2 regions of the Superficieibacter sp. HKU1 genome follow, and region 2 is predicted to be linked to the other one. Evidence: predicted binding sites of a transcription regulator. Region 2 holds the regulator's gene; the other holds the start of a gene.
The links. The regulator Fur, encoded in region 2, represses iron uptake genes when iron is present. The targets are predictions, from matches to a motif close to ATAATAATGAGAACNACTATCAA.
Positions count from the first base shown of each region.

Region 1 (10,734 bases), 2.4 Mb from region 2:
ACCCGGCAAAAAGGCACAACCAATACCAAAGCCCGGTACAGACGGGTTAACAGGGGAAACGCCGGGATTGGGTTCCCGGAGGGAGACCCAACCCGGCGGTCGCCCCGCTGACCACGGACTATTGACTGTTGACCTGAGCCCTGTTTACCGGGCTTAGCTTTCCTCCGTTTTCACCACAATTAACGGTTCGATATCGCTCTCTTTTTTAATGACCAGCGAATCATCGCCGCGCAGGCAGGTTCCGCCATAGCTGCCCCCAACGGTAAACGTACAAACCTGGATATATTTTCCGTCCACATTCGGCAGGCACCAAAGCTGCTGGTAGATATTTTTCTGTTCGCTAAATTTACCGCTGGTTTTATCCAGTAGTTCTTCCTGATGGCTCACCAGATCGATATTACTGCCGCAGCGACCGGCAATCGGCTTCACGGCATATCCGGTCTGCACCAGCTCGTCATTAACCACAAAATCAGTATCCAGCAGATAGCGATGATGCGGGAACAGCGACCAGAGGATCGGCAGTATGGCCTTGTTGCCGGGGATCACCGTCCACAGCGGTTCGAAAACCATCACTTCAGGGCGTAGCAGAACGTCTATCAATCGGACCTCGTTCTGCGGATGCCCGGTGCGGATCGGTACGGCGGCATACTCTGTCTCGCTGACTTCGCGCACCTGTTCTATCGCCGTTTCCCACGCCCAGGTTTTCCACACGCAGTTCACCAGCCGTCCGTCGCCGTCAATCAATTGACCAGCATCATCCCAGCGCAGCTCATCCAGCCCGCGGAGGATCTTGCTGTCAAAACCGGCTTTCTCCAGCGCCTGCTGCATAAACTGCGCGTGGTAATCTTCCTCAACGTCGTTATCCTGCATGATATGCACAAACGGACGCGCATGACTGTGTCTCCACGCGCCGATTAACTCATTAAGCAGATCCTCGCCAGGATTATACCCGTTTCCTTTATAGCCGAGCGCCGTCCAGCGTTCGAGGATGCGCCCCGCTTCCGTATGGCAGGAGGCCGAATCCGCGTTGTATTCGTAAACCTTCAGCCCGCGCTCATCCAGACAAAAATCCATCCGCCCGGTGATCATGTCGTGGCGGCGACGCTGCCACGACAAACGCAGACGCGGCCAGAGGATTTTAGGAATATCGAACAGCGCCAGCAGGTTATCGTCCTTCATCACTTTGTCGGTGGCGTGGAGATACATCAGATGCAGTTCGTTGGTCGCCTTGATCAACTCCTGCTCGGCGGTGTCGGTGATGGTAAAATACTGTGCCGGATCGCGGTTAATCACATGGCCGTTAGCCTGCACATAGGCGCGTTGCAGCGGGTCCTGCTCATCGAGCCATTTCCCTTCAAACAGCGTTTTATCTTCCAGCCGCGCGCCGCGAATGGCCAGCGCCTCGCCGCGGATATCCGGCTGTGGCAAACTGTGCTCCGTCTCATCGGTCTGGATCATCCAGCCTAAGATCGTGGTGTCGTCAAAGGTATCGCGAAGGGTATAGCAGCCGTTTTCCACCACCAGCGCCAGTTCACGGGTCCACTGCTGGCCGGGAGGCAGCGGCGTGTGAATCACATTTTGCTCGGCGATCCTGACGCGGTTCTGGCACAGTTGGGTAATGACCGCCACATGCCCGGTACCGCTAAATTCGCCACCTTTCTGCCAGACCAGCAGCGCCCCCGCTTCCGGCGGACGCCGGGAGCCATTGGCAAATGCCTGCAGCGGCAAAATGTTGTCGTTGACCACCTCACGCAGAAAGCGCAGAGAGAAGATTTCCCACGCCATACCGACATCGGTAAAGACAACGCCATAATTCAGAAACAGAAAACGGCGGGCGAATTCCACGCACTGCCATTTGTGCCCCATATATTCATGGTCGATATAGCTGCGAAAGGACGCGTCATCGGCGTAGTAGTGCGGATCGAGGGAGCTGTAATCTGACGAATAAATGGCGACGCCGCCGGGGGCGTAACCTAATAGCGTGCCAAACGGGGCATGCTGGTGATGAATTCCGTTGCTCATTAACCTTACCTTAACGTAATACAGCCTGAGCAGAATGCACCCTGCTCTTTGTGCTAACTAAACAGACGTCGACTTATCATACACCTCATTACCCGCTACCATGATCCGACGAAGGAAAAATTCACGCGTTGTCATTCATCATCAGGAGTCGCAAATGAACCAACAGCATTATGTCGCGCAGCCGCTGGAATGGGGCCACGGCCCGCGGACGTTTGAGGTTTTTCTTGAGCCGACCTGTCCGTTTTCCGTGCGTGCGTTTAACAAGCTACACGCGCTGCTTGAACTGGCGGGCGAAGATAAAATCACCGTGAAGATCCGCCTGCAATCGCAGCCCTGGCATCTTTTTTCCGGGGTCATTGTGCGCTGTATTCTGGCCGCGTCGACTCTGCCGGACGGCAGAGAGGCGGCGCATAAAGTGATGCAGGCCGTTGCCGATCATCGGGAAACATTTGAGTTTACCGATCACTGCGCCGGCCCGAATATGGACGCCACGCCGCAGGAAATGATTGCGCGGATTGAGAAGTACAGCGGCGTCAGCCTGGCGGAAGCCTTTGCCCGTCCGGCGTTGCAGAACGAGATTAAGTGGCACTGTAAATACGCCCGCCAGAATGGCATCCACGTTTCGCCGACCTTTATGGTCAACGGACTGGTGCAGGCGGATTTAGGTAGCGGCGACGACATCAGCGTCTGGGCAGAGCGTCTTCTGGCCTGACGGCAGTATTCCTCTTCACAACATAACCTCAATAAGGCAGGCAACATGTCAGACAATAACTATCAACCTCCGAAGGTATGGACATGGAATCAGCAAGGCGGCGGCGCATTCGCCAATATCAACCGCCCGGTGTCTGGCGCAACGCATGAAAAGGAACTTCCCACCGGCAGGCATCCGCTCCAGCTCTATTCGCTGGGCACGCCAAACGGGCAGAAAGTCACGATTATGCTTGAGGAACTGCTGGCAAAAGGCGTGACGGGGGCGGAATACGATGCATGGCTGATCCGCATCGGCGAAGGCGATCAGTTCTCCAGCGGTTTTGTGGAAGTAAACCCGAACTCCAAAATTCCGGCGCTGCGCGATCACTCCACCACGCCTCCGACCCGCGTCTTTGAATCCGGCGCGATCCTGGTTTATCTGGCGGAAAAATATGGCTACTTCCTGCCAAAAGATCTGGCCGCCCGTACTGAGACGCTGAACTGGCTGTTCTGGCTTCAGGGCTCGGCCCCGTTCCTCGGCGGCGGCTTCGGCCACTTTTACAACTATGCGCCCGTCAAAATTGAGTACGCGATCGATCGTTTCACGATGGAGGCGAAACGCCAGTTAGACGTGCTGGATAAACAACTTGCGCAGCATAAATACGTCGCGGGGGATGAATATACCATCGCGGATATGGCCGTCTGGCCGTGGTATGGCAACGTGGTGCTCGGCAACGTCTATGATGCGGCTGAATTCCTGGACGCAGGCAGCTATAAAAACGTGCTGCGCTGGGCTAACGAGATTGCCAGCCGTCCGGCGGTAAAACGCGGGCGCATCGTTAATCGCACCAACGGCCCGCTTAACGAGCAGCTTCACGAACGTCACGACGCCAGCGACTTCGACACCCAAACTGAAGACAAGCGCCAGTCCTGATAATGCGTCCCGCCAGCTTGCGCTGGCGGGACAGTTTAGTCATATTAAAACGCGACCCACTCTTCGGTTGCCGCAGGCTTAGCCATGCGCGGTGAACGCGGCGTCTCTGCTGGCGCTACCGCCTGTGATATTTCCTCATCGGAAAGACGGAACGTTTGCACCGAGCTACGCAGATCTTCTGTCTGAAGCCGCAGGGACGATGCCGCTGCCGAGACTTGCTCCACCAGCGAGGCGTTCTGCTGCGTTACGCTGTCCATCTGCGCAATTGCAATGCCGACCTGCGAGATACCTTTACTTTGTTCATCGGTCGCGGCGGCAATCTGTTTCATGATGGTCGTGACTTCCTGCACCGCCCGCAGAATCGCTTCCATGGTGGTTCCGGCATCGGAAACCAGGCGCGAGCCTTTCTCCACGCGGGTGACGGAATCAGCGATCAGAGCTTCAATTTCTTTCGCCGCACCGGCGCTGCGGCTGGCAAGATTACGCACTTCGCCGGCGACCACGGCGAACCCACGGCCCTGCTCACCGGCACGCGCCGCTTCCACCGCCGCGTTAAGCGCCAGAATATTGGTCTGGAAGGCAATGCTGTTGATCACATCGGTAATTTCGGCGATTTTCTTCGAACTGGCAGAAATTCCGACCATCGTATCGACCACTTCGCCGACCAGTTCGCCGCCTTCACTGGCGGTGGTAGAGGCAACGTCCGCCAGCTCGCTGGCCTGGCGCGCATGATCGGCATTTAATTTTACCGTTGCGGTAAGCTGCTCCATGCTGGCGGCCGTTTCTTCCAGCGCCGCGGCCTGTTCTTCGGTGCGGGAAGAGAGATCGTTATTGCCGGTGGCAATTTCTGTCGCCCCGCGCCAGATATTTTCGCTGCCGGAGCGAATATTGCTGACCGCCTCGCGCAGGCTGTCCTGCATTGTCTTCAGCAACGGCACCAGTTGTCCGACGCAGTTACGTCCCATGTCTTCTATCGGCTGACTGAGATCGCCCTGCGCAATCTGGCGGAACTGCTGACGAATGCGCTCAAGCGGTTTCACCAGCATCGTCACCAGATAGCGATCGGAAAAAATCAGCAGCAGAATACCGACAACCACGGCGGCAATAATGGCAATCCGGGTCTTATTGGTGCGGTCATCCACCATAATACGGGTGTGATCGAGCGTTGACGCGCCCGCCGCATTAAACTTCTCGGCGCTCAGGCCAAACGCGCGGCTCAGCGGTGGGGTGATGTCATTAGCCTGAGCGCGGTATTCCTCAACCGTTCCCTGCTGCGCTCGCTGCATTTGCGGCACAACGCCCTGCTCCAGCAGCGCCTGCCAGTTTTGAATGACTTCCGCAGAGATTTGCGCATCCATCGCGCCCGGAGAGATGGCCTTCAGCTCATCCAGTCTTTTACGCATGGTCTCCAGCGCCTGCTGCGCGGAGGAAAAATCCGCTGTCCCCCCTGCTGCTTTGGTTTCCATCGCCCGGCTCAGGCGGGTGACAAAGCGAAAATACTGGTCGTTACCCTGGCTTAACAGGGTCATCTGTTTTACCAGCTGTCGGTCAACATCATTGCCTTCTGCAACCTTAGTCAGGGAGATGACGCCGTACAGGCCGACGCCGGACCACAGCACGCAGAAAATACCCAGAATCGACAACATGACGAGACGGATAGTGAGGTTACGAAGAAGTCGCATAGAGATTCCTTTGCCTTTGGGAGGATTACGCCCACAGGGCGCTCTTACCTCCTGTTATCGGCAAGGCGGCGGAAATTTATAACCTTTTGTGATTATTTTTTGTAAATATTACTTTTCGTTAAACAGCATTCAGTGACGCTACACACTAAAATATTCATCTGGCCTAAGTCATTCTGGACAGATGACCTTCTGGTAATCAGGGTTAAACAAGGTAAGGTTTCACAAACGGCCGCTGGTATTCCGGCCAGACCAGCGCGACCAGGGTAGGATAAGCATCCATACTAAACTCACGAAAGCACTGCTGAAGGTTGACGACGTCCAAATCCGTGCGCGGCACTTTCTCACCGTTCTGACAGCGCTGTTTCAGATTATCGTAATATTTATAAACCGCTGAATTGAGATCGCTACAGCGGCGCTGAGCATCAAATAAACCCGGCGTGGATTTAATTTGTGTGACGTCCATTCGCTTAATAGTGGCGTGTAAAAAGTCAATATATTCATGGTTTACCCGCCAGTACCATACCGGTGTAATTGCGTTCATCAGTACAGAAAAATGGTCTTCCCCCTCCTGTTTTGACATTGCCGGTACCGGCAAGGGGGATTCTTCTTCATTTTCCACCGGTCTTTTATTGAACTCTGTCATCAGTAAGAGAATAATAGCGGTGAGCAATAGCAGTGCAATCACTAAATAAATAATACTGTTCATGGCGCGCTCCATTTTTTTTGATTTTAAAAGTGCGCCATGTTATTGTCAACGAGCCTCACAGCAAAATGCTCCTCATGGTGTTGAAAGTTAAGGAATTTACATGATACCCGAGACCCTTATCCCGGCTCGCTTTCACACATCCGCGGCTGGGGAAGAGAGTGAGGAAGCAGAAAATAGTGCCAGTTTAACTCAGGGAAAAAGAACCCTCGCTGAGCTTGAAAATGACATATTAACTTCAATCGGTCGTAACGGTTTTTCCAGAAATATGCTATTGGAAGAACGCGACCGCCATATAAAAGATCGACTGTTTCGCGTTGTCAAAATTGAGACATTTTGCCATGTCCTTAATGAGTTACAGGCCAACGGTGACTTTTCAGCACAGGAATTAAGTCAAATTTTGGCAGATAAAACGCTGGAAATTAATGAGAGCGGTAATGACATTTGGCTTAATTTGATTACCCGCGAGAAAATCGCGCCTATGTTTTATGATCTGGAGGACGAATAACGTGAAAAAATATGATAGCAAAGACGTTTATTTGACTTTAGACGATACAAAAAGCGATGACCTTATCTTAAAGCACAATCTTGCGGTGCTCATTAGCGATAAAAATGCCACCATCCAGAATACGGCCAAAGCGCTGGTTTCAATACCCGCCGCGCTGGTAAAGATGAAATGGCAAAACCGTCGCGAGATTTACGCTTACCAGGTAAAAGAAGAAATTTATGGCGCGGTGATTAATGAAATCATCGCCCGCCGTCCGGACCTGAAAGAGAAAATCTTTGACCACATTGAAGCCAGCTATCAGCACTTACGCGCCCGTGAAACCGCTACGCTCGGCCTGACGCGTAAACTCTCCGACGGCAATTACCGCACGTCGAATGTCAGGATTGTTCCTCTTGAGGCTGAAGCGCCATCTTCCCCTGCCCCTGCGGCAGACTCACCAGGCGATCCCGTCTGACGGGTACAGAAAAGCCTGATTATTTCTCTTAAGTCATCGGGGACGACTACGCTTAACGCATCCGTAACCGATCATGGAGAGCGTATTTATGTCGAAGAATCAAACTACCCCACAAGATCCCACGACCCAGTATCATACGGGTGAATATCCGAAGCAGAAGCAGCCCTCACCGGGTGTGCAGGCCAAAATGACGCCTGTACCGGATTGTGGCGAAAAAAGCTATGTTGGCAGCGGGCGTCTTAAAGATCGTAAGGCACTGGTGACCGGGGGCGATTCAGGCATCGGACGCGCCGCCGCCATTGCTTACGCGCGTGAAGGCGCTGACGTGGCGATTAACTATCTGCCTGCGGAAGAAGAAGATGCGCAGGATGTTAAGGCGCTGATTGAAGCTGAGGGACGCAAAGCGGTGCTCATTCCGGGCGATCTGAGTGATGAAACCTTCGCCCGCTCGCTGGTGCATAAAGCGCGTGAAGCGCTGGGTGGACTGGATGTGCTGGCGCTGGTCGCGGGGAAGCAGGTTGCTATTGAAGAGATTGCCGATCTGACCAGCGAGCAGTTCCAGAAAACCTATGCGGTGAACGTTTTTGCATTGTTCTGGATCACCCAGGAAGCCCTGCCGCTTCTTTCTGCGGGCGCGAGCATTATTACCACCTCGTCAATTCAGGCTTATCAGCCCAGCCCGCATCTGCTGGATTATGCGTCGACTAAAGCCGCGATTCTCAATTACAGCCGTGGACTGGCGAAGCAGGTGGCGGAGAAAGGGATTCGGGTGAATGTGGTGGCGCCAGGGCCAATCTGGACCGCGCTGCAAATTTCCGGCGGTCAGCCGCAGGAGAAACTGCCCGAGTTTGGTCAGCAGACGCCGATGAAGCGCGCCGGGCAGCCTGCGGAGCTGGCACCGATTTACGTTTATCTGGCGAGTCATGAGTCAAGTTATGTGACCGCTGAGGTTCACGGCGTTTGCGGTGGGGAACATTTGGGGTAACGGCCCTGCGATGACCTGCCCGGTGGCGCTGCGCTTACCGGGCCTACGCCACGCGTAACCCGTTTTAAAACAGCCAAATTGTAGCCCCGGTAAGCGCAGCGCCACCGGGGACATCACGAAGCAGGTGCCGGACAAGGGTTGCCGAACCCGCACAAAGGCACTTACTTTGCCTTCGTCACCTCTTCGCCTACCAGACCAATCTTCAGGTAACCCGCCTGATGCAGGGTATCCATCACCTTCATCATTGTTTCATAATCCACGGTTTTATCCGCGCGGAAGAAAATGGTGGTGTCTTTTTTCCCTTCGGTGAGAGTATTCAGCGCATTCACCATCGTCTCATCAGTCACCGGATCGTTACCGATAAACATGCTGTTATCCGCTTTTACCGACAGATAAATCGGTTTTTCCGGACGTGGCTGCGGCTGACTGGACGATGCCGGTAAATTCACCTTCACATCAACGGTAGCCAGCGGAGCCGCTACCATGAAGATGATCAGCAGAACCAACATCACGTCGATAAACGGCGTGACGTTGATATCATGCATTTCGCCGTTATCATCCAGATTTTCATTAAGATGCAAAGCCATGCTGCATTAACCTAAACGGAGTTTCTGGGTAGAACGAACCGGCTGCGCAGCGTTGCTGGCATCCAGATCGAGGTCGCGGCTCTGCAGCAGCAGGATCTGCGCGGCAACATCGCCGAGCGTCGCTTTATAGCTGCCGATCATGCGGGCGAAGATGTTGTAGATCACCACCGCCGGGATTGCCGCGACCAGGCCGATTGCCGTCGCCAGCAGCGCTTCCGCGATACCCGGTGCCACTACCGCCAGGTTAGTGGTCTGGGTCTGGGCGATGCCGATAAAGCTGTTCATAATCCCCCACACCGTACCAAACAGGCCGACGAACGGAGAGATCGCACCGATAGTAGCCAGATAGCCATTACCGCGCCCCATATGACGGCCAAACGCCGCTACGCGGCGTTCCAGACGGAATCCGGTACGCTCTTTAATGCCTTCGTTATCGGATGAACCTGCGGAAAGTTCCAGCTCGTTCTGTGCTTCATAAAGCAGACGAGTGCTCAGACTTCTGCTATGGAAGGAGGCGGCGATTTCGCTGGCCTGATCCAGAGAGCGGGCTTCAGCGAGCTGCTGCTGCTCACGCTTGATACGACGCTTGTGCGCCAGCATTTCCGCGCTTTTGCTGAAGAAAATAGCCCAGGTGACGACCGATGCCAGGATCAGGCCAATCATCACAATTTTAACCACGATGTCGGCATGTTGATACATACCCAGAACGGAGAGATCCGTCTGCATCAAATTATTACCCACTCTCAATCTCCAGGACACAAGTCACAAAATCTGAGCATAATAATATCAAAACAACGTCGAATTGATAGTAGTTCTCATTAGTATTTACATATTGCCGTAAATTCCGCTCATTTTCCTTGCGCTTACGCAGTAAAAAAGTGGTCTGTTGAATTAAGGGAAATTTTTATTCTGAATATGCCGCCAGGCGGATGCATAATACGGTAATCGTGTTAATTTAGACGTCCAGATGGATAAAAACAGGCTGAGCGACATGGCAGAGAAGCATATTGATACCGCCCTGGTGAATGCGGGGCGCAGCAAAAAATATACGCAGGGTTCGGTAAACAGCGTGATCCAGCGCGCCTCATCGCTGGTATTTGAGACTGTGGAAGCGAAAAAACACGCCACCCGCAACCGGGCGAAAGGCGAACTTTTCTATGGCCGTCGCGGGACGCTCACCCATTTTTCGCTGCAGGAAGCGATGTGTGAACTGGAAGGCGGCGCGGGGTGCGCGCTGTTTCCGTGCGGCGCGGCGGCGGTTGCTAATACCATTCTCGCCTTTGTTGAACAGGGCGACCATATTCTTATCACCAATACCGCCTATGAACCGACCCAGGATTTTGCCACTAAAATCCTCGGCAAGCTGGGCGTCACGACGAGCTGGTTTGATCCGCTGATTGGCGCACAGATTGCCGATAGCGTGCAGCCCAATACCAAAGTCGTGTTTCTGGAATCCCCCGGCTCCATCACCATGGAAGTCCATGACGTTCCGGCTATCGTCGAAGCGGTCAGACGCGTGGCACCGAATGCCGTCATTATGATCGACAACACCTGGGCGGCGGGCATTCTGTTTAAGGCGCTCGATTTCGGTATTGATATCTCCATCCAGGCGGGCACCAAATATTTAATTGGCCATTCTGATGCCATGGTAGGAACTGCCGTTGCCAATGCCCGCTGTTGGGATCAACTGCGCGAAAACGCCTATCTGATGGGGCAAATGGTCGATGCGGACACCGCCTATATGACCAGCCGCGGCCTGCGTACCCTCGGCGTGCGCCTGCGCCAGCACCATGAAAGCAGTCTGAAAATTGCCGAGTGGCTTGCCATTCACCCGCAGGTGGCGCAGGTCAATCACCCCGCCCTGCCTGGCAGCAAAGGCCATGAGTTCTGGAAGCGCGATTTCACCGGCAGCAGCGGACTGTTCTCGTTTGTTCTTAGAAAAAGGCTGAACGATCGGGAGCTGGCGGAGTATCTCGACAACTTTACGTTATTCAGCATGGCCTATTCCTGGGGTGGCTATGAATCGCTGATCCTCGCCAGTCAACCTGAGCATATCGCTGCTATTCGACCCGACGGCGAAGTGGATTTTGACGGCACGCTTATCCGCGTCCATATTGGTCTGGAAAATGTTGACGATCTTCTTGCGGATTTAGCAGCGGGGTTCATGCG
Region 1 is NZ_CP119754.1:3,973,868-3,984,601, forward strand. It holds gene gss (bifunctional glutathionylspermidine amidase/synthase) at 154-2,022, opposite strand; gene P0H77_RS18875 (thioredoxin domain-containing protein) at 2,177-2,734, shown strand; gene yghU (glutathione-dependent disulfide-bond oxidoreductase) at 2,780-3,646, shown strand; gene P0H77_RS18885 (methyl-accepting chemotaxis protein) at 3,691-5,328, opposite strand; gene P0H77_RS18890 (RNA helicase) at 5,531-6,034, opposite strand; gene P0H77_RS18895 (hypothetical protein) at 6,135-6,539, shown strand; gene P0H77_RS18900 (cytoplasmic protein) at 6,520-6,993, shown strand; gene P0H77_RS18905 (SDR family oxidoreductase) at 7,082-7,978, shown strand; gene exbD (TonB system transport protein ExbD) at 8,140-8,565, opposite strand; gene exbB (tol-pal system-associated acyl-CoA thioesterase) at 8,572-9,306, opposite strand; gene metC (cystathionine beta-lyase) at 9,557-10,734, shown strand, end outside.
Region 1: a site for Fur is predicted at 9,368-9,390, ahead of exbB (tol-pal system-associated acyl-CoA thioesterase). Genes of this name have one in related genera too.

Region 2 (10,734 bases):
GAAGAATAAGCACGGGTAAGGGGATAAAGAGGAAAGGCTCCTGCGGGAGCCTTTACGGTTGGTGAAAAACCTGGTTTTGCGAGTGTATGCGTCGTTTTGCCGGGTGGCGGCTTCGCCTTACCCGGCCTACGAAAATCAACAATATTAACAACTTATATGCAACCCGCAGGCCTGTGCAAGCGAAGCGCCGCCAGGCATTATTCTACAGTAAAACGTTTGTACGCCGTCTGAATGGTTCCCGATATCCACGGACGGTTGCCATAACGCAAAACGCCTCCCGAAGGAGGCGTTACGGTAAATACTACTCTCAGGCGTTCTTCAGCACTTCGCTGACAATCTCTACGGCTTCTTTTTCAATGCGCTTACGGTGTTCTTCACCCAGGAAGCTTTCACAGTAGATTTTGTATGCGTCTTCGGTACCTGACGGACGGGCGGCGAACCAGCCGTTGTCGGTCATCACCTTCAGCCCACCAATCGCTGCGCCATTGCCCGGTGCCGCGGTTAAACGCGCGGTGATAGGATCGCCTGCCAGAGTGTCGGCGCTGACCATCTCCGGAGAGAGTTTAGACAGCGCGGCTTTCTGTGCTGACGTGGCGCTCGCGCCCAGACGGTTGTAGCTTGGCGCACCAAAGCGTGCCGCCAGTTCGTCATAATGCTGCTGCGGGTTTTTCCCGGTAACGGCGGTAATTTCTGCCGCCAGCAGGCACATAATGATGCCGTCTTTGTCTGTTGACCACGGAGTGCCGTCGAAACGCAGGAACGAAGCCCCTGCGCTCTCTTCACCACCGAAGCCGAAGCTGCCGTCGAACAGACCGTCAACAAACCATTTGAAGCCAACCGGCACTTCCACCAGCTTACGGCCCAGATCGTTTACCACGCGGTCAATCATTGCTGATGAAACGAGGGTTTTACCCACCGCAACGTCTTTGCCCCACTGGGGGCGATGCTGGAACAGGTAGTTGATCGCCACCGCCAGATAGTGATTCGGATTCATCAGACCGGCCGGGGTCACAATACCGTGGCGGTCATAATCCGGGTCGTTAGCAAACGCCAGATCGAATTTATCCCGTAGCGCCAGCAGCCCTGCCATCGCGGATTCAGAAGAGCAGTCCATGCGGATCACTTCGTCTTTATCCAGATGCATAAAGCGGAACGTCTGGTCGACATGATCGTTTACGATGGTCAGGTTGAGCTTGTAATAGTCAGCGATGCGTTTCCAGTATTCAATGCCGGACCCCCCCAGCGGATCGACACCCAACGTCAGGCCCGCTTTCTGGATTGCCGCCATATCGACGATTTCAGCCAGCCCTTCGATGAACGGCTGCACCAGATCCTGCTCTTTGACGTGACCGGAGGCCAGCGCGTCATTCAGTGCCAGGCGCTTGACGCCTTTCAGACCATCAGCCAGCAGCGCGTTAGCACGATCTTCCACGACTTTAGTGACGTTAGTATCGGCCGGGCCACCGTTTGGCGGGTTATATTTGATACCGCCATCTTCCGGTGGGTTGTGCGACGGCGTAATGACAATGCCGTCAGCCTGTGCGCCGCCTTTTTTGTTGTGCACCAGAATAGCGTTTGAAACCGCAGGCGTCGGCGTAAAGCCGTTGTTTTCCTGGACAATCATGTCCACGCCGTTCGCCGCAAGCACTTCCACAACGGAAATAAATGCCGGTTCCGACAGCGCGTGGGTATCTTTGCCAACGTAGCAAGGACCGGTAATGCCGTTTTTCGCACGCTCTTCGGCAATCGCCTGCGCAATTGCCAGAATGTGAGGTTCATTAAAGCTTTGACGAGCTGCGCTACCGCGGTGGCCGGAAGTGCCGAACTTCACGGCGTGTTCCGGGTTGCCCGCTTCCGGTTTCAGGACATAATACTGAGACGTCAGCTGCGCGACGTTGATCAAATCACGTTGTTGTGCAGGCTGCCCCGCACGATTGTGAACTGCCATTGCCTGATCCTTTTGATGCAAGGGTTAAATAGTGCCGCAAACCTTCTCAATCAGTTCCGCCGGGAACTGCATTGATTGCATGATATGTTCAATCATGCCGCATTTACGGCCGGTATTGGTATTAGTAATCACCCAGTAGGGGGTATCCGGCACCTGTTTCGGTTTAGTCTGATTACCGCTTTGTAACAGCGTTTGCTCGTCAGCCGCAAAGTACACGCGGGTACGCCCGTGCAGTGACTCGGTGGCTTCGGCAAACGCCGTGTTATCCAGTGAATAAAGTGTAGACAGGATCAGCATGAAGCGGTTTACCGCCTTGCGCTGTTCGGCATATTCATCAGACAACAGTAGCTCACGCATCGCGCGGACGTTATCTTTAGGGGTGTTAACCGGTTTTTTTTCAACCACCGGGGCGGGTGCACTCACCGCTTTATTTACCGGCGTGACAGGCTGTGATGCGGCAGAAAATTTCAGTATGCGCCGTAAAATGTCGGACGCGCTCTCACCAATGTGCTGGGTGTGGCTGGCAATATAGCGATAGAGCTCATCATCAACTTCGATCGTTTTCATCTTGATCCAGTACGATATTTTTGAGTACAAGTTATTGAGATTATAAGGGCAAATCTCAACTGCGGATAGCGTCAAGCCTGGATGACCGCAAAAGTCCGGAAACTTCTGAAAGCTTGCAGCCCCGCGGCAGAATGTTCACCATAATACCTTAACCTGCCAGAGCGAAAAAAAGATCTTTGCTATGAAATTAAATACCCGCACGCAATCTGCACAACAATCGTCTGACGCTTCACCGATCGTACTGGTTCACGGACTGTTCGGCAGCCTCGATAATCTGGGCATTCTTGCCCGCGATCTGGTCAGCGATTACGACATCCTCCAGGTAGACATGCGTAACCATGGTCTCTCGCCCCGCGATCCGGAGATGACTTATTCCGCGATGGCGCAGGATCTTGTGGATACGCTGGATGAACACGGGATTGAGAAAGCCACTTTTATCGGTCACTCCATGGGCGGTAAGGCGGTCATGGCCCTGACCGCGCTGGCGGCAGAGCGGATTGACGGGCTTGTCGCCATTGATATTGCCCCGGTCGATTACGCCGTGCGTCGCCACGATGAAATCTTTGCCGCGATTAATGCCGTCACCGATGCGGGCAGCACCACCCGGCAACAGGCGGCTGCGGTGATGCGTGAACACCTGAGTGAAGAAGGCGTGATCCAGTTTTTGCTGAAATCCTTTGTCGACGGTGAATGGCGTTTTAATGTGCCGGTGCTGTGGGAGCAATATCCGCACATTGTTGGCTGGGAGACGGTCCCGGCGTGGGATCAGCCGGCGCTGTTTATTCCCGGCGGCAATTCTCCATATGTCAGCGAGGCGTACCGTGAGCCGCTGCTGGCACAATTTCCGCAGGCGAAGGCGCATGTGATTGCCGGAGCGGGCCACTGGGTGCATGCGGAAAAACCGGAGGCGGTGTTGCGCGCAATCCGTCGCTATCTGGGCGACCGCGCCTGATTAAAAATCCAACGTCCGCACGCCAGATTGCCCGCGGGCGTTGGCGTGCTTCCTGCACTAATGTATGATGGCGCGCTACCCAACCGGGCAATGGCCCGGCTGCTTGTTTCCCCGAAGTCACTCTTAATCATGGCAAAAGAACAAACGGACCGTACGACAATAGATCTGTTCGCGAATGAGCGTCGCCCGGGAAGACCCAAAACCAATCCCCTTGCGCGTGATGAACAGCTACGTATCAACAAGCGCAATCAGTTGAAACGCGATAAAGTACGCGGCCTGAAGCGTGTGGAACTGAAGCTGAACGCTGACGCGGTTGATGCCCTGAACGAGCTGGCGGAGGCGCGGCAAATCAGCCGCAGCGAGCTTATTGAAGAGATCCTGCTGAGCCAGCTTGCGCTGTTGCACGGGCAGGACATTGTCTGAAAAAGCGCCTTAAATCCCTTTTCATGTAGCAGAGAGTGCAGTCGGACGTGATTGCTATTTCCGCGTACTTCTCTGTTCTGCTATGATTGCCCTTATCCGTGTGCAATACGTCACCACCATATCAATAAGTATCAAGAGGTTATTTTACTCATGGCAATCACAGGCATCTTTTTCGGCAGCGATACCGGCAACACCGAAAATATCGCGAAGATGATTCAAAAGCAGCTAGGTAAGGATGTCGCCGATGTGCATGACATTGCCAAAAGCAGCAAAGAAGATCTCGCGGGCTACGATATTCTGCTGCTGGGCATCCCTACCTGGTACTACGGTGAAGCACAATGTGACTGGGACGACTTCTTTCCGACCCTGGAAGAGGTAGACTTCAACGGTAAGCTGGTAGCACTGTTTGGCTGCGGCGATCAGGAAGATTATGCCGAGTACTTCTGTGATGCGTTAGGCACCATTCGCGATATCATTGAACCGCGCGGCGCAACGATTGTGGGTCACTGGCCAACGGCAGGTTATCACTTTGAAGCGTCAAAAGGCCTGGTTGATGACGATCACTTTGTCGGCCTGGCCATTGACGAAGACCGTCAGCCTGAACTGACCGCAGAGCGCGTAGAGCAGTGGGTGAAGCAGATCTCTGACGAACTGCACCTGAGCGATATCATCAACGCCTGATGCTGATATGACGCGACCTTCCGGTGGCGTCATACTGATAGATATAAGCAATCAAAATAATTGCTACAATTTTTTAACTTTTCAGTACACATCTGTACAATAGCCACTGATTTAACGAGGTCAGCACCGTTTTACGGGCCGCCCTCGCTTTAAACGCTAACTTTGTCTGATACTTGCAGTTTTCAATCAGGCATGGCAGTTCTATAATGAGAGGCATTATGAGCGATGCACTCTCTGTAAATACTTCCCTGTGGGGAGTGAATCTTATAGCAACAGGACAGATTCCGCATGACTGACAATAATACCGCATTAAAGAAAGCAGGCCTGAAAGTCACGCTTCCCCGGTTGAAAATCCTGGAAGTGCTTCAGGGACCTGACAATCATCATGTCAGCGCGGAAGATTTATACAAACGCCTCATTGACATGGGCGAAGAGATTGGCCTCGCCACCGTCTACCGCGTTCTGAACCAGTTTGACGATGCTGGCATTGTTACCCGCCACAATTTTGAGGGCGGAAAGTCCGTTTTCGAACTGACCCAGCAGCATCACCACGATCACCTGATTTGCCTCGACTGCGGCAAAGTGATTGAGTTCAGCGATGACTCAATTGAGTCCCGTCAGCGTGAGATAGCCGCTAAACACGGTATTCGTCTCACTAACCATAGCCTTTATCTGTATGGTCATTGCGCTGAAGGCGACTGCCGTGAAGACGATAACGCCCATGAAGGCGTGAGCAAGTAACCGCATCACAAGCCAGCCTCCCCGGCTGGCTTTTTTTTATTCCCCGCCCTGCCCGTATATTCAGATTTCATCAATACTTTTTATATCTGCGGTTGGCTAGTATGCCCGCTTTCAGGCGTTACGCCTGTAGACCATGAAGTTGACAAGGATCGCGTCATGCCGCAATACGCCCCCCACCAGAAGGCGCTTGCCCATATTCTGACTATTTTCGATGATGGCGCTAACAAACGTCGTTTACCGCGTTACAACCACCTGACCTTTCAGACAGATAAGATTTGTTTGATCTATTACGGTGATTATTCGCTGTTGCGCCGCCGTGATGAGCTGCTGATGACCCGCTCACAGGCTCCCGGCATCGTCGGTCTGATCCTGCCCGGTACGGCGCAACAGTTTGTCACCATTCGCGCAGAGAGTGATTGTGACTATCAACTGGTCAGCCATGATGCTTTCTTTACTCAGATTGCGCAGCAGCAGGCCCACCAGCAGATGTATACCCTCTTGCTGACGCAGATTACGTGGCAATACCAGCGGGAAGAATGGCTGTTTGGTTACAATAGTCTGGTGACGGTCCAGGGGGCAATTTTGCTTCTTGATCGGCTTGAACCAACGATCCGCGCCGGTACGAATGTGGCCGATTTCGTGGTTAAGTCGACGAACTTATCGCGGAGTATCGTCATGAAATCAATGGCCTTTTTGCGCCAGCAAAACGCGATTGAAATTAATAAAGGCAAGCTTATTCGAATCAACTATCTTCCTGATATTCGTTAAAAAACCCGGCTCGCTTGCGCGGCCGGGTTGGAAGACGGCTGTCTGCATCAGAAGATAGTAAATGGCGCGATAACCATAAATTTCACATCGCGCTCATCCTGGAAGATGTTGCCGTATCCGCCACCGTAACTCGGGATGTCAGAGTGGTTGTCATACTCGGTGAAGTGAAGTTTAAACATCGTTCCTTTCGCCCGGCCATCCTGAAGGGTATAAACCGCATCCAGACTGTATGAAGACTCTTCAATGGTTCTGTCTTTGTCATAATAAGCGTCCGGGTTGAGCTGCCAGGTTGATGGTTTCGCATCCCAGGCATACACATACGAAGCGCCGACGTTCCAGCCTGGCAGATCCCAGTTTTTCAAATCATACATTGCGCCAAAGAAAACGGCCTTTTCGCCATTGGCGTTAAAGTCAGAACGGTTATCCCACCAGATATCAAGACGTCCGTTTGAGGAAGCGTAGGTTGGCGTCATACGTTGCAGGAAATACCCTTGCTGGCCATCCGCTTTAACCCACGTGCCTTCCAGACGCAGATCGACGACCTCTGCCGCTTTATAGCCGAACGTCAGTGCCTGTAGCCAGGCAGTGCCATCGTAAATATCGTTGCTGCCACGATCGTCAACTTTGTCGCGAGCGCCATAGAATTGATAGCTGGTGGTTAATGGTGCACCAGCCACATCGAATTGATAGCTGGCTTTCGCAAAGTATTGATCGATGTAACCTTCTGCCTGACCAAAAGCGGCTTCGAGCACCAGTTTATTTTTGAAATCGTACTTAGCGCCAATGGAGTGCAGGTAATCGACATGGGTCTTCTGATCGTTTTGGTAAAAATGATCCATTTCGATGTGCCAGGGCGATTTGTATTCGTTGGTCCACATATATGAGAAGCTCAACGCGCCCGCATCACCGTAGTCGAAATTCGCACCGGCCTCAGCGCCCTGATAGGTTCCCGGCATAAAGCTCCAGTGCGGGGCCAGCAAAGTTTGCCCGGTTGGCTGAATATAGCCGGCACGCGCCCAGGCGGGTCCATATTTGAATTTTGCCGCTGCTTTATACAGACTTATGCCGCTTTTATCGCCGGACCAGTCTTCATCATAGGCTTTGTTGCTTTTAGAAAAGGCAATTTCGTTCGGGTGCGCGCTGTCGCCATTTTCAGCCATTTCAATCGCCGTAAAGGCAGCAATATCAAGGCCAAACATGTCGGCGGCATAGCCGGACTGGAAATCAAGATTTGCGTTCCAGGTGGCATGAGAAAGGTTAACTTTGTACTTGTCATCATCAGTGACATCTTTACGGTCACGTTCACGCTGCCAGTAATAGATACCGCCTGTGAGGGTTGAATCGTCGAAAAATCCTTCGGCTCTGGCCTGCGGGGAAGCCATCAAACCAGACATTGCTGTGACGCCGGCAATAGCCAGCGCCAGCGTACTACGTTTGCCACTGAACGTACGCATGGGGTGATCCTCTTTGACTTTTAAAAACGCCGACTAATACGGCGATAAAAATAAAATTAAAAAGTAGCCAGCTATAAAAGTGACTGATTACTGCAAGCCAGAATATTTTTCGCGACGCGAATTATCAATCCTTTTTAGCGGGGAAAATGCAGGAGTATGACGAAGCGCACATAATTAATCGTACTTTGTAACAATTTCAGGGGCAAAAATGAGAGCAGCACAGCGGCGCTAATCCTGATTAAACAGCGAATTAGCGCTGATATTATTGATGATGAGAGTAACCGGATGAAAGGGGCTGTAAGCATTAATTCGCAACGCGAATATATTTAGCGAGGTGATTATTTTATTGAGAGTGAAAATAAAAAAACGCCGCAGAGCGCGGCGTTCAGACTGCTGACAAACGTGATACCGAGGATTGATGCCTGGCGGCGCTGCGCTTGCACAGGCCTGCGGGTTGCAATAATCCATTGATATTGCCAGGCCGGGTAAGGCGAAGCCGCCACCCGGCAAAACGACATCACCGAGGCTGACACGGTCGCCAGCCATCTTAACCGCCGATCACTCGCCGATCTTAGCCCACGTATCGCGCAGCCCCACGGTGCGGTTAAACACCAGCTTGTCTGCGGTTGCGTAGCGGCTATCAAGGCAGAAATAACCTTCGCGTTCGAACTGATACGCCTTTCCTGCTTCAGCCGCTTTCAGTGATGGCTCGGCAAATCCCTGTTTGATAACCAGTGACTCCGGGTTAATTACCGTCAGGAAATCGTCCGCCGCACCTGGGTTTGGTACGCTGAATAAACGGTCATACAGGCGAATTTCAACCGGCAGCGCGTGGGTGGCGCTTACCCAGTGAATAACCCCTTTTACCTTACGGCCATCAGCCGGATCTTTGCTCAGCGTGTCGGCATCGTAAGAACAGAAGATGGTCGTAATGTTTCCGTCCGCGTCTTTTTCCACGTGCTCAGCTTTGATCACATACGCATTACGCAGGCGCACTTCTTTACCCAGCACCAGGCGCTTGTACTGCTTGTTGGCCTCTTCGCGGAAATCTGCGCGATCGATCCAGATCTCACCGCTGAACGGCACGTCACGGCTGCCCATTTCCGGCTTGTTCGGATGGTTTGGCATGGTGACCATTTCGCTCTCACCCTGCGGGTAGTTTTCGATGACCAGTTTAACCGGATCGATAACGGCCATGGCGCGCGGTGCGTTCTCGTTGAGATCTTCGCGAATGCAGGATTCCAGCGAGGCCATTTCAATGGTGTTGTCCTGCTTGGTCACGCCGATGCGCTTGCAGAATTCACGGATAGACGCTGCAGTGTAGCCGCGGCGACGCAGGCCAGAGATGGTCGGCATACGCGGATCGTCCCAGCCCTCTACGTGCTTGTCAGTAACCAGCAGGTTCAGCTTACGCTTCGACATCACGGTATATTCCAGATTCAGGCGCGAAAATTCGTACTGCCGCGGGTGAACCGGAATGGTGATGTTGTCCAGCACCCAATCATACAGGCGACGGTTGTCCTGGAATTCCAGCGTACACAACGAGTGGGTAATACCTTCCAGCGCATCGCTGATGCAGTGGGTGAAGTCGTACATCGGGTAGATGCACCACTTGCTGCCGGTCTGGTGGTGATCGGCAAATTTAATGCGATAAATAACCGGATCGCGCATCACGATAAAGGGGGATGCCATATCGATTTTGGCACGCAGGCAGGCTTTACCTTCCTCAAAACCACCGCTGCGCATTTTTTCAAACAGCGCCAGGTTCTCTTCCACGCTGCGATCGCGATACGGGCTGTTTTTGCCCGGTGCTTTCAGCGTGCCGCGGTACTCACGGATTTCATCAGGCGAGAGTTCATCAACGTACGCCAGACCTTTATTAATCAGCTCGATCGCATACTGGTGCAGCTGGTCAAAATAGTTTGAGGAGTAGCGAATATCGCCCGACCAGTGAAAACCCAACCACTGTACGTCGTTTTTAATCGACTCAACGTATTCGATGTCTTCTTTCGCCGGGTTGGTGTCATCGAAACGCAGGTTGCACTGCCCCTGATAATCCTGGGCGATGCCAAAATTCAGGCAAATCGATTTTGCATGGCCAATATGCAGGTAGCCGTTCGGCTCCGGGGGAAAACGGGTATGCACGGTAGTATGCTTACCACTGGTCAGATCTTCATCAATGATCTGACGAATAAAGTTAGTCGGGCGGGCTTCTGCCTCACTCATCCTGGATTCCTCAACGCGTAAATAACAGATAACGGCGTATGATCTTATAAGCCAGTGCCGGAGACAACCATTAGTTGCGGAAATTACGGTACGAATGAGCATTATGGGGATGAACTGTGCAAAAAAAAGCGGCGGAGGTTGCCTCCGCCGCTTCTGTGATCACGATGATGTGGTCAGATTATTTGCTTTTGATCTCATACAGCGGCGTCTGCCCGGCGACGACATGGCCCGTCGCCTGAAGCACCAGCGCGCTATAATCATCACTGTTGCTGCATACCACCGGGCTAATCATCGAACGCGCGTTGGCGTTGAGGAAGTCCAGGTCCAGTTCGAGAATCGGCTGTCCGGCCACCACTTTCGCGCCCTCTTCTACCAGACGCGTAAAGCCCTTGCCGCCTAGCGCCACGGTATCAATACCCATATGGACCACAATTTCCGCGCCGTTTTCGGTTTCCAGGCAGAACGCATGGTTGGTATTGAAGATTTTAACAACCGTCCCCGCTGCCGGAGCAACGACGGTTTTGTCGGTCGGTTTTACGGCCACGCCGTCGCCGACCGCTTTACTGGCGAAAGCTTCATCAGGCACCGCGTCCAGCGCAACAATTTCACCGGTTATTGGCGAAACCAGTTCAGCAATCACTCTGACATTCGGTACGGCCTGTGGCTTCGCCGCGACAGGAGCAGCCGCCACCGGTGAGACAGAACCCGCCGCCGCCGGTACCGGGCCACGCGCGACGACACGTTTCATCACGTCACCGATGGATTCCGCTTTCGCTCCCACGATAACCTGAATAGTTTGTTTGTTCAGTTTCACCACCCCAGACGCGCCGAGGCGTTTGCACATGGCATCGTTCACCAGCGCAGAATCCGCCACGCTCAGACGCAGACGCGTAATACAGGCGTCAATGGCTTTCAGGTTATCTGTACCGCCAACCGCAGCGATATAGTTAGTTGCCAGTTGGGTTAAGCCCTCT
Region 2 is NZ_CP119754.1:1,552,823-1,563,556, reverse strand. It holds gene potE (putrescine-ornithine antiporter) at 1-19, shown strand, start outside; gene pgm (phosphoglucomutase (alpha-D-glucose-1,6-bisphosphate-dependent)) at 308-1,948, opposite strand; gene seqA (replication initiation negative regulator SeqA) at 1,973-2,515, opposite strand; gene ybfF (esterase) at 2,697-3,467, shown strand; gene ybfE (LexA regulated protein) at 3,597-3,890, shown strand; gene fldA (flavodoxin FldA) at 4,041-4,571, shown strand; gene fur (ferric iron uptake transcriptional regulator) at 4,860-5,312, shown strand; gene P0H77_RS07495 (helix-turn-helix domain-containing protein) at 5,469-6,080, shown strand; gene chiP (chitoporin) at 6,128-7,534, opposite strand; gene glnS (glutamine--tRNA ligase) at 8,093-9,760, opposite strand; gene nagE (PTS N-acetyl glucosamine transporter subunit IIABC) at 9,939-10,734, opposite strand, start outside.